2 regions of the Pseudomonas sp. AK181 genome follow, and region 2 is predicted to be linked to the other one. Evidence: predicted binding sites of a transcription regulator. Region 2 holds the regulator's gene; the other holds the start of a gene.
What was found. Region 2 encodes FliA, which starts transcription of late flagellar genes. Its sites were predicted from a motif close to CTAAAGTTTNNNNNNNNNNNGCCGNTAA; they were not measured.
Positions count from the first base shown of each region.

Region 1: a site for FliA is predicted at 4,166-4,193, ahead of V8689_RS06110 (flagellar protein MotY). Genes of this name have one in related genera too.

Region 1 covers NZ_CP146348.1:1,306,810-1,311,977, reverse strand. The annotation lists gene V8689_RS06120 (response regulator transcription factor) at 72-704, opposite strand; gene V8689_RS06115 (argininosuccinate synthase) at 1,330-2,547, opposite strand; gene V8689_RS06110 (flagellar protein MotY) at 3,197-4,102, opposite strand; gene pyrC (dihydroorotase) at 4,259-5,168, shown strand, end outside.
Region 2 covers NZ_CP146348.1:4,352,150-4,357,317, reverse strand. The annotation lists gene flhF (flagellar biosynthesis protein FlhF) at 1-891, shown strand, start outside; gene fleN (flagellar synthesis regulator FleN) at 997-1,830, shown strand; gene fliA (RNA polymerase sigma factor FliA) at 1,827-2,567, shown strand; gene V8689_RS19830 (chemotaxis response regulator CheY) at 2,735-3,109, shown strand; gene V8689_RS19825 (protein phosphatase CheZ) at 3,128-3,916, shown strand; gene V8689_RS19820 (chemotaxis protein CheA) at 3,928-5,168, shown strand, end outside.

The DNA of each region.
Region 1 (5,168 bases), 3.0 Mb from region 2:
CGGCCGGAAGCCTCCCTGACGGAGGCTTTTTTCTGCCGGTTACACGGGTATTCAAGGGGTGCAATATCCTCCTAAACCAGGCCGTTGCGCTGGGCCAGTTCGATCAGGTCCACAAGGGACCGGGCATTGAGCTTGAGCAGCAAGCGCGTCTTGTAGGTACTGACGGTTTTGTTGCTGAGGAACATGCCATCGGCAATCTCCTTGTTGGTTTTGCCGCGGGCCAGTTGCTGCAGCACCATCATCTCCCGCCCCGATAGGCGTTCGACCATGTCGGCTTCACTGGCATTGCCCATCGTTGAGCGCACCGAGTTGAGCGCCTGGTTCGGGAAATAGCTATAGCCGGAAAGCACCGCCTTGATGGCACTGAGCAACTCCGTCAGGTCTTGCTGCTTGCACACATAACCGGCGGCCCCCGCCTGCATGCAGCGCATGGAAAAATGGCCGGGAGCCTGGGACGTCAGCACCAGCACCTTGAACGAGACGGCTTGCTTGGTTGATGCCAGCCGACAAATAACTTCCAGGCCGTCAAGCTTGGGGATTCCGATATCCAGTATCACAATATCCGGCATATGTTCCCGTGCAAGTTGCAACGCATCGACACCGTTATCAGTCTCGGCAACGACCTCATAACCATGACGCTCCATTAGCATGCGCACAGCAAGACGAATGACGGGATGATCATCCACGATCAGCACTTTATTCATGAGAAAGTCCAATTTCGCTGTTCGAATTATTTAGAGCAAACACAATAGCCTAGTCGATTACTAGTTGGCATAGCATTCCCCCCCGAACGAGAGCAGGCAGAGACCCAACCCACAAGAAGATAGGAATTAACCTACAAAAAATCGCCAACTTAGATGCATAGAGCTTTATGGTTGCTTTCAGACCTTTCTCGACGCGTACATATTTTGAGTGAAATATCGTGTCCATCAGCCCCTGAAAGTAAACGTGCCGCACAACACTTTCAGGAAATGCCCCTTGCTTGTCGCCGTGACGCGCACAAATCAACCCGGAACAACCGTTCCCATTAGTTCCATTTAACATATTTCAGCACTTCCACAATTCCTACAGAAAATTCAACAATTCACATATCCATTGCAACTACATGAGTGAATTTTCTGTCAGACATAGTTCCTCCGCAGATGTAAAAAATCATTCAGACTTAAAAACAAATGACAAAACTGGAAAATACTTGCGCAAGTTACGAAAAAATCCTTAAACACTGGCTAAACATTAATAAACAGCTCTGCCTTTAAAGCGCCCATAAAAACCCAGGCAAAAAAAATGGCCCCTTGCGCAAGGGGCCATTTTTCACAACAGGCGCACGACTCAGAACAACGAGCGGCCCTTGTTGGCAGCAATGCGCATGCGCAGTGCGTTCAACTTGATGAAGCCTGCCGCGTCCGCCTGATTGTAGGCCCCGCCGTCTTCTTCGAAGGTGGCGATGTTGGAGTCAAACAGCGACTCATCAGACTTGCGGCCGGTGACGATCACGTTGCCCTTGTACAGCTTCAGGCGTACGACACCGTTCACGTGAGCCTGGGAGGCGTCGATCATCTGTTGCAGCATCAGACGCTCCGGGCTCCACCAGTAACCGGTGTAGATCAGGCTGGCGTACTTGGGCATCAGCTCGTCTTTGAGGTGAGCGACTTCGCGGTCCAGGGTGATGGATTCGATGGCGCGGTGGGCGCGCAGCATGATGGTGCCGCCTGGGGTTTCGTAGCAGCCACGGGACTTCATGCCCACGTAACGGTTCTCGACGATGTCGAGACGGCCGATACCATGCTGGCCGCCGATACGGTTCAGGGTCGCCAGTACGGTGGCCGGGGTCATTTCAACGCCGTCCAGCGCGACGATATCGCCGTTGCGGTAAGTCAGTTCCAGGTACTGCGCCTTGTCTGGAGCGTTCTCCGGGGAGACGGTCCATTTCCACATGTCTTCTTCGTGCTCGGTCCAGGTGTCTTCCAGCACGCCGCCTTCATAGGAGATGTGCAGCAGGTTGGCGTCCATCGAGTACGGCGACTTCTTCTTGCCATGACGCTCGATCGGGATGGCGTGCTTTTCAGCGTAATCCATCAGTTTTTCACGGGACAACAGGTCCCATTCACGCCACGGCGCAATGACTTTCACGCCTGGCTTGAGTGCGTAGGCACCCAGTTCGAAACGGACCTGGTCGTTGCCCTTGCCGGTGGCACCATGGGAAATGGCGTCGGCACCGGTTTCGTTGGCGATCTCGATCAGGCGCTTGGCGATCAGCGGACGGGCGATGGAGGTACCCAGCAGGTACTCACCTTCATAGACAGTGTTGGCGCGAAACATCGGGAAGACGAAATCGCGGACGAACTCTTCGCGCAGGTCGTCAATGTAGATCTCTTTCACGCCCATGGCTTGCGCCTTGGCACGTGCAGGTTCGACCTCTTCACCCTGACCCAGGTCAGCGGTGAAGGTCACCACTTCACAGTTATAAGTATCCTGCAGCCACTTGAGGATCACCGAAGTGTCCAGGCCGCCGGAATACGCGAGAACGACCTTGTTTACGTCGGCCATGCCATCACTCCACGGGGTTGTACGGAAAGGCGACGATTCTACCGATCAAAACCGTGAAATTACAGGGGCGCGACAGCAAATGAAGATTAAGCGACAGATTATGTCGAGTGGGCGACCGATGGTCGCCTCTTATGAGCATAGGTTTCCACACAACCTTGTAGCGTCCAACGGTAACCACGATGCGAAGCGAGTCGCTGTTGATCTGCTTTTGATCTTGATCTCAAGCGCCCCGTTAAACCACGCTGGCCGAACGCAGGCTTGAATTCGTGGGTAACCCGGCAGGACGCCGGGTTAGCCGCCCCGCGCCATGGATGGCGCGTGGCGGCGGCCCACGGATTCAAGACTGTGTTCGGGCACACCGAGCCTAGGCGAGGTGCCGAGTGGTGGGGCAAGAGCGTTTTGCTTACTTTGCCGCTCTTGCAAAGTGAGCCGCCGTCAGGGCGGAACCCTAAGTGGCCATTACCTAAATAACGGATATGTACCCGGTCCAGCTGTGTTGACTGCCAGGCCGCCATCGCAGGCAAGCCAGCTCCCACATTTGGATCGCGGTGCCTCAGGGAGATAGGCACCGGCTGACAGGTCGTCGCGGAAGCAAGCTCCCTCGCCACAGGTTCGGCGTCATACCGAAGTTGCGTAGTTACCCATGCTCTTATGAGGTCGCCGGGTTGCTCGGCGCAGTGGCCTGGGGCGCCGGCTTCTCAGGGGCAGCCACCCGCTCAAGCTGAATATTCACACGGCGGTTACGCGCACGGTTGGCAGCATTGGTGTTGGGCGCCAAGGGGTAGCTTTCGCCATGGAAGCGCATCGTGATCTGCGATTCCTGAATGCCGTTGGCCTTGAAGTAGTCCATCACCGCCAGCGCGCGGCGGCGCGACACGTCGCGGTTGGTCAGGCGGTTGCCACTGTTGTCGGAATGGCCGTTCAACTCGACATGATTGACCGTCGGGTCGGCCTTCATGAAGGCCAGAATCACGGACAACTTCTTCTTGGCCGCCGCGTCCAGCTCAATGCCACCACCGGGGAAGCCGACTTCGGTCTGTTTGACCTGATCGTAATTCATGGGCAGCAGCTTGGTGGTGCACAGCTGATAATCGTTATAGGCCTTGCTGAACTTCACCGGCAGTAGGCGAATTTCCGAGTAACCGCCTTCACGCCCGTAATGCCGCACGGTCGGGCTGCGCCCTTCGAGCAAGCCCGTGAACAAGCGTCCGGCCTGGGCCTGGGAGCTATTGAACAGCACGTCGCCGCTGCCGACACGCACGGCCCCCAGGTTGATATCACCTCGGCCCGGTTGCCACGGCGCGGCAGCGGCCAACAGGGTTGCCGAGCCGGCGCCGAGGCTGCTGCCATAGGTTTTCAGACGAAACGTCGCCTGTTCGCCGGCCCGGCGTACGAACTCGCCGGAACCGAAATCGGTGATCGGCTGGGTCAAGCGGCACTCGAACTGATCGCCCTCTACCTTCCACTCAATATTCTCCAGACGTGTCTGGAACGTGAGGGCCGCCGCAGGCAGGCTGGCGAACACACTGAGCAGGGCTAGATAATACTGGCGCACGGGAGGCTCCATGGGTTTCTACAACACTTCACAGCGTCATACATCGTTAAGGCATACCCGGAGATATCGGTAGCATCCGGCAAAACTTGATAGCGAGTGCCTGCAAGAGTCTTTTCCGGTAGCATTCCCACCAGATTGACCCGCCTGGAATCCCCAATGTCCGACCGCCTGACCCTGCTGCGTCCCGACGACTGGCATATTCATCTTCGCGATGGTGCTGCGTTACCCCAAACCGTGGCCGACGTGGCCCGCACGTTTGGCCGTGCCATCATCATGCCTAACCTGGTACCTCCGGTGCGCAATGCCGCAGAGGCCGACGCCTACCGCCAGCGCATCCTCGCTGCACGACCGGCCGGCAGCCGCTTCGAACCGTTGATGGTGCTCTACCTCACCGACCGCACCCAGCCTGACGAAATCCGTGAAGCCAAGGCCAGCGGTTATGTGCACGCTGCCAAGCTGTACCCGGCAGGCGCGACCACCAACTCCGATTCCGGCGTAACCAGTATCGACAAGATCCTGCCGGCGATCGAAGCCATGGCGGAAGTCGGCATGCCGTTGCTGATCCACGGGGAAGTCACCCGTGGCGATGTGGACGTGTTCGATCGCGAAAAAATCTTCATTGATGAGCACATGCGTCGTGTGGTCGAGCTGTTCCCCACGCTCAAAGTGGTGTTTGAACACATCACCACCGCCGATGCCGTGCAGTTTGTCAGTGAGGCGTCGGCCAACGTTGGCGCGACCATCACCGCCCATCACCTGCTCTACAACCGCAACCACATGCTGGTGGGCGGGATTCGGCCGCACTTCTACTGCCTGCCGATCCTCAAGCGCAACACCCATCAGGTAGCCCTGCTGGATGCCGCCACCAGCGGCAGCCCGAAGTTCTTCCTCGGCACCGACTCGGCGCCCCACGCCCAGCACGCCAAGGAAGCCGCATGCGGCTGCGCCGGCTGCTACACCGCGTTTGCCGCCATCGAGTTGTACGCCGAAGCGTTTGAACAGCGTAACGCGCTGGACAAACTCGAAGGTTTTGCCAGCCTCAACGGCCCGCGTTTCTACGGCCTGC
Region 2 (5,168 bases):
CTCGAAGTGCAGCTCGGCTCGCTGGCCTGGACCCAACTGCAAGGCAGCAAGCCGCAGCAAGCCAACCTGTGGCGTCGCCTGCAACGCATCGGCCTGTCCGGCCCGTTGTCCCGCGACCTGCTGGCCTTGACCGCTGAAGTCGAAGAGCCCCGCCAGGCCTGGCGCATGTTGCTGGCGCATCTGGCGCGCATGATCGCCACGCCGGAAATCGAACCTCTGGAAGAGGGCGGTGTGATCGCCATGGTCGGCCCCGCCGGCATGGGCAAGACCACCACCCTGGCCAAGCTGGCCGCCCGTTATGTGCTGAAGTATGGCGCGCAGAATATCGCGCTGGTGAGCATGGACAGCTACCGCATCGGCGCCCAGGAGCAGCTCAAGACCCTGGGCCGCATCCTCAACGTGCCGGTGACCCATGTCGACCCGGGCCAGTCCCTGGCCAATGCCCTCGAGCCGTTGCTGCGCAAGCGCGTGGTGCTGATCGACACCGCCGGCCTGCAAGCCAGCGACCCGGCGCTGCGCATGCAGCTCGAAAGCCTGGCCGGGCGTGGCATCAAGTCGAAAAATTACCTGGTGCTTGCAACCACCAGCCAGAAACAGGTTCTTACCGCTGCCTATCACAGCTACAAGCGTTGCGGCCTGGCCGGCTGCATCCTCACCAAGCTCGACGAAACCGCGAGCCTGGGCGAGGTATTGAGCCTGGCCATCAGCCATGAATTACCGGTTGCCTACCTCACCGACGGGCCGCGGATCCCGGATGATCTGCATCTGCCGCGCCGTCATCAGTTGGTCAGCCGTGCCGTGAGTGTGCAAATGCAAGACGAGCCTAGCGAGGAAGCGATGGCCGATATGTTCGCCGACCTTTACCACCACCCGGCTAAACGGGTGGGTTGAGGCAGGATGAACACCGTGAAATGTACCTACATCGATGGTCTGCAAGCGATTCACGCGGCCAAGCCATGTAGCCTGCGTCTAAGCAAGACAAGGTAAAGAAATAAAATGGGCAGCATGCATCCCGTACAGGTGATCGCGGTGACCGGCGGCAAAGGTGGCGTCGGGAAAACTAACGTGTCAGTGAATTTGTCCCTGGCCCTGGCAGAGCTTGGCCGTCGCGTCATGCTGCTGGATGCTGACCTGGGCTTGGCGAACGTGGACGTTCTGCTGGGGCTGACACCCAAACATACCCTGGCCGATGTGATCGAGGGCCGCTGTGAGCTGCGCGATGTGCTGCTCCAGGGCCCCGGAGGCATTCGCATCGTGCCGGCGGCCTCGGGCACCCAGAGCATGGTGCACCTGAGCCCCGCGCAGCATGCCGGGTTGATCCAGGCGTTCAGCGACATCGGCGACAACCTCGACGTGCTGGTGATCGACACCGCCGCCGGCATCGGCGAATCCGTGGTCAGCTTTGTGCGCGCCGCGCAAGAAGTGCTGCTGGTGGTGTGCGACGAGCCCACCTCGATCACCGATGCCTACGCACTGATCAAACTGCTTAACCGTGACTACGGCATGAACCGCTTTCGCGTGCTGGCCAACATGGCCCAGAGCCCGCAGGAAGGGCGCAACCTGTTCGCCAAGTTGACCAAGGTCACGGATCGCTTCCTCGATGTGGCTTTACAATACGTCGGCGCAGTTCCCTATGACGAGTGTGTGCGCAAGGCCGTGCAAAAGCAGCGTGCGGTCTATGAAGCGTTCCCTCGTTCGAAATGCGCACTGGCGTTCAAGGCCATTGCCCAGAAGGTCGATACCTGGCCGTTGCCCGCCAACCCGCGGGGGCATCTGGAGTTTTTCGTCGAGCGTTTGGTGCATCAGACGAGCGCAGGACCGGTGCTATGACATCCAGCGGCTACAACCTTTACAAAAAGTCGGCACGTGACAGCCAGGGCGAATTGATCGAGCGCTACGCGCCGCTGGTCAAACGCATTGCCTATCACCTGTTGGCGCGCCTGCCCGCGAGTGTGCAGGTTGAAGACTTGATCCAGGCCGGCATGATCGGCCTGCTCGAAGTCTCGACCAAATACGACGCCAGCAAGGGTGCCAGTTTCGAAACGTATGCGGGTATCCGTATCCGTGGCGCGATGCTCGATGAAGTGCGTAAAGGCGATTGGGCGCCGCGTTCGGTACACCGCAATACGCGCATGGTCAGTGATGCAATTCGTGCAATTGAAGCAAAAACCGGTCGTGACGCTAAAGATCATGAAGTTGCGGCCGAACTCCAATTGAGTCTCGACGATTACTACGGGATTTTGAACGATACCTTGGGCAGCCGCCTGTTCAGTTTCGACGACCTTTTACAGGACGGCGAACACGAAGGGCTGCACGAGGACGGCGCGAGCGCGCATACGGAGCCGTCACGCGACCTGGAAGACGAACGTTTCCAGGGCGCGTTGGCCGATGCAATCGCCAACTTGCCGGAGCGTGAGCGGCTGGTGCTGGCGCTGTACTACGACGAAGAGCTGAACCTCAAGGAAATCGGTGAGGTCCTGGGGGTCAGCGAATCGCGTGTCAGCCAGTTGCATAGCCAGTGCGCAGCCCGCTTGCGGGGGCGATTGGCCGAGTGGCGCGCGCGCTGACAGGCAGTGTGGGGACACTGCAGACGCTACCGTGAAACCGCAGGGTTTTGCGGGTGAGTACCGTGGTGCCCTGGGCAGTCCTTTTTGTGTAACGCCTGTTGATTGAAATGGCGCGTCCAGGTGCTGGGCGCGTTTAAGACTGCTTGGAGGTCGAATTGGACAAGAACATGAAAATCCTCATCGTTGATGACTTCTCAACGATGCGGCGGATCATTAAAAACCTGTTGCGTGACCTTGGGTTCACCAACACGGTCGAGGCGGATGACGGCCTGACGGCCATTCCGATTCTCAACAGCGGGAGCATCGACTTTCTGGTGACCGACTGGAACATGCCGGGCATGACTGGTATCGACCTGCTGCGCCACGTGCGCGCCGATGAAAAACTGCGCAGCCTGCCTGTGCTGATGGTGACCGCCGAAGCCAAGCGTGAACAGATCATCGAAGCCGCCCAAGCCGGGGTCAACGGTTACGTGGTCAAGCCATTCACGGCACTGGCCTTGAAAGAGAAGATCGAGAAAATCTTCGAACGCATCCACGGCTAATGCCATCGCGGGGGAGCTATGGAGCATAACGAAACGTCACAGGGCGACTTTGAGTCGACCCTGAAAAAACATGCTCACCAGTTGGTCGACAGCCTGGAAAAAGGCCAGTTCGCCGATGCGGTGCAGTTGATCCATGAGCTTAACCAGACCCGTGACCGCGGCCTGTACCAGGAAGTGGGCAAGCTCACACGCGAACTGCACAGCGCAATCGTCAATTTCCAGATTGACCCGCGCATGCCCCAGGCCGAAGAAATTTCCCAGATCACCGATGCCACCGAGCGCTTGTCCTATGTGGTCAGGCTGACCGAGGCGGCGGCCAACCGCACCATGGACCTGGTGGAAAACGCCACGCCTCTGGTTAATGGCATGGCCACCGAAGCCCAGGCCTTGAGCCAGGACTGGGGCCGCTTCATGCGCCGCGAAGTCGGTGCTGAAGAGTTTCGTGAATTGGCGCGTCGCGTCGACGGGTTCCTGTCGCGCAGCGAACAGGAAAACCGCACGGTGGCCAGCAACCTCAACGACATTCTGCTGGCCCAGGATTACCAGGACCTTACCGGTCAGGTGATCAAGCGCGTGACCCAGTTGGTCACCGAAGTGGAAAGCAACTTGCTCAAATTGGTGCTGATGGCCGGCCAGGTCGATCGTTTTGCCGGCATCGAACATGACCGCGAAGCGATCCTCTCGGAAAAAGATCCACAAAAACATCTCGCCAAGGGTGAAGGTCCGCAGATTCATGCCGATAAACGTGAAGACGTTGTGTCAGGTCAGGATGACGTAGATGACCTGTTATCCAGTTTAGGCTTCTAAGGAGCACCCACATGAGCTTCGGCGCCGATGAAGAAATCCTTCAGGATTTCCTTGTAGAGGCCGGCGAAATTCTAGAGCAACTGTCCGAACAACTGGTCGAGCTGGAAAGCCGACCGGATGATGCGAACCTGCTCAATGCAATTTTTCGCGGTTTTCACACTGTAAAAGGGGGCGCCGGCTTCCTCCAGCTCCATGAGCTGGTGGAGTGCTGTCACATCGCCGAGAACGTTTTCGACATCCTGCGCAAGGGTGAGCGTCACGTCGACTCGGAACTGATGGACGTAATTCTCGAAGCACTGGATGCGGTCAACGGCATGTTCAGCCAGGTGCGTGAACGTGCACCGATCACTGCCGCCACGCCGGAACTGCTGGCCGCCCTGGCGCGCCTGGCCGAACCTGCCGACACCGCGGCTGCGCCGGTGGTCGAGGCCGCGCCGGAGCCGGTGGCGCAAGCCGAGCCGGACGTGACCGACAGCGAGTTCGAACAACTGCTCAACTCCCTCAGCGCGGTCAAGGCCCAAGCGGAATCGCCGGTGCAGCCTGTCGCGACGCCGAGCAGTGAAGACATTACCGACGCCGAGTTCGAGTCGTTGCTCGACCAGTTGCACGGCAAAGGCCAGTTCGCAGCAGATGCCGTGGCACCGCCTGCCGCAGCGCCAGAAGCGCCCGCTGCCAACGCCAGCACCGACATTACCGACGACGAATTCGAGGCACTGCTCGACCAATTGCATGGCAAAGGCACCTTTGTGGCCGAAGCCCTGCCCGAGGTTGCTGCCACGGCCGCCGCTGCGCCAGCGGCCAGTGCCGCACCGGCCGGCGACGGGCTGATCTCTGATCACGAATTCGAAGCCCTGCTCGACGAGTTGCACGGCAAAGGCAAGTTCAGCGAAGTGGCCCCGGCCGCTGCCGCCCCGGTTGCAGCGCCAGCCGCTGCCACTGCGGCACCGGTTGCTGCCAAACCTGCGCCGGCTGCCAAGCCTGCACCTGCCGCCGCCCCGGCCCCTGCGCGTGCAGCGGCGCCGGCAGCAGCGGAAAAGCCCGCCAGCGAAGCCGAAACCACCGTGCGCGTAGATACCGCGCGCCTGGACGACATCATGAACATGGTGGGCGAACTGGTGCTGGTGCGTAACCGCCTGGTGCGCCTGGGCCTGAACAGCGGCGACGAAGCCATGCAGAAGGCCGTGTCGAACCTCGACGTGGTCACCGCCGACCTGCAAACCGCGGTGATGAAAACGCGGATGCAGCCGATCAA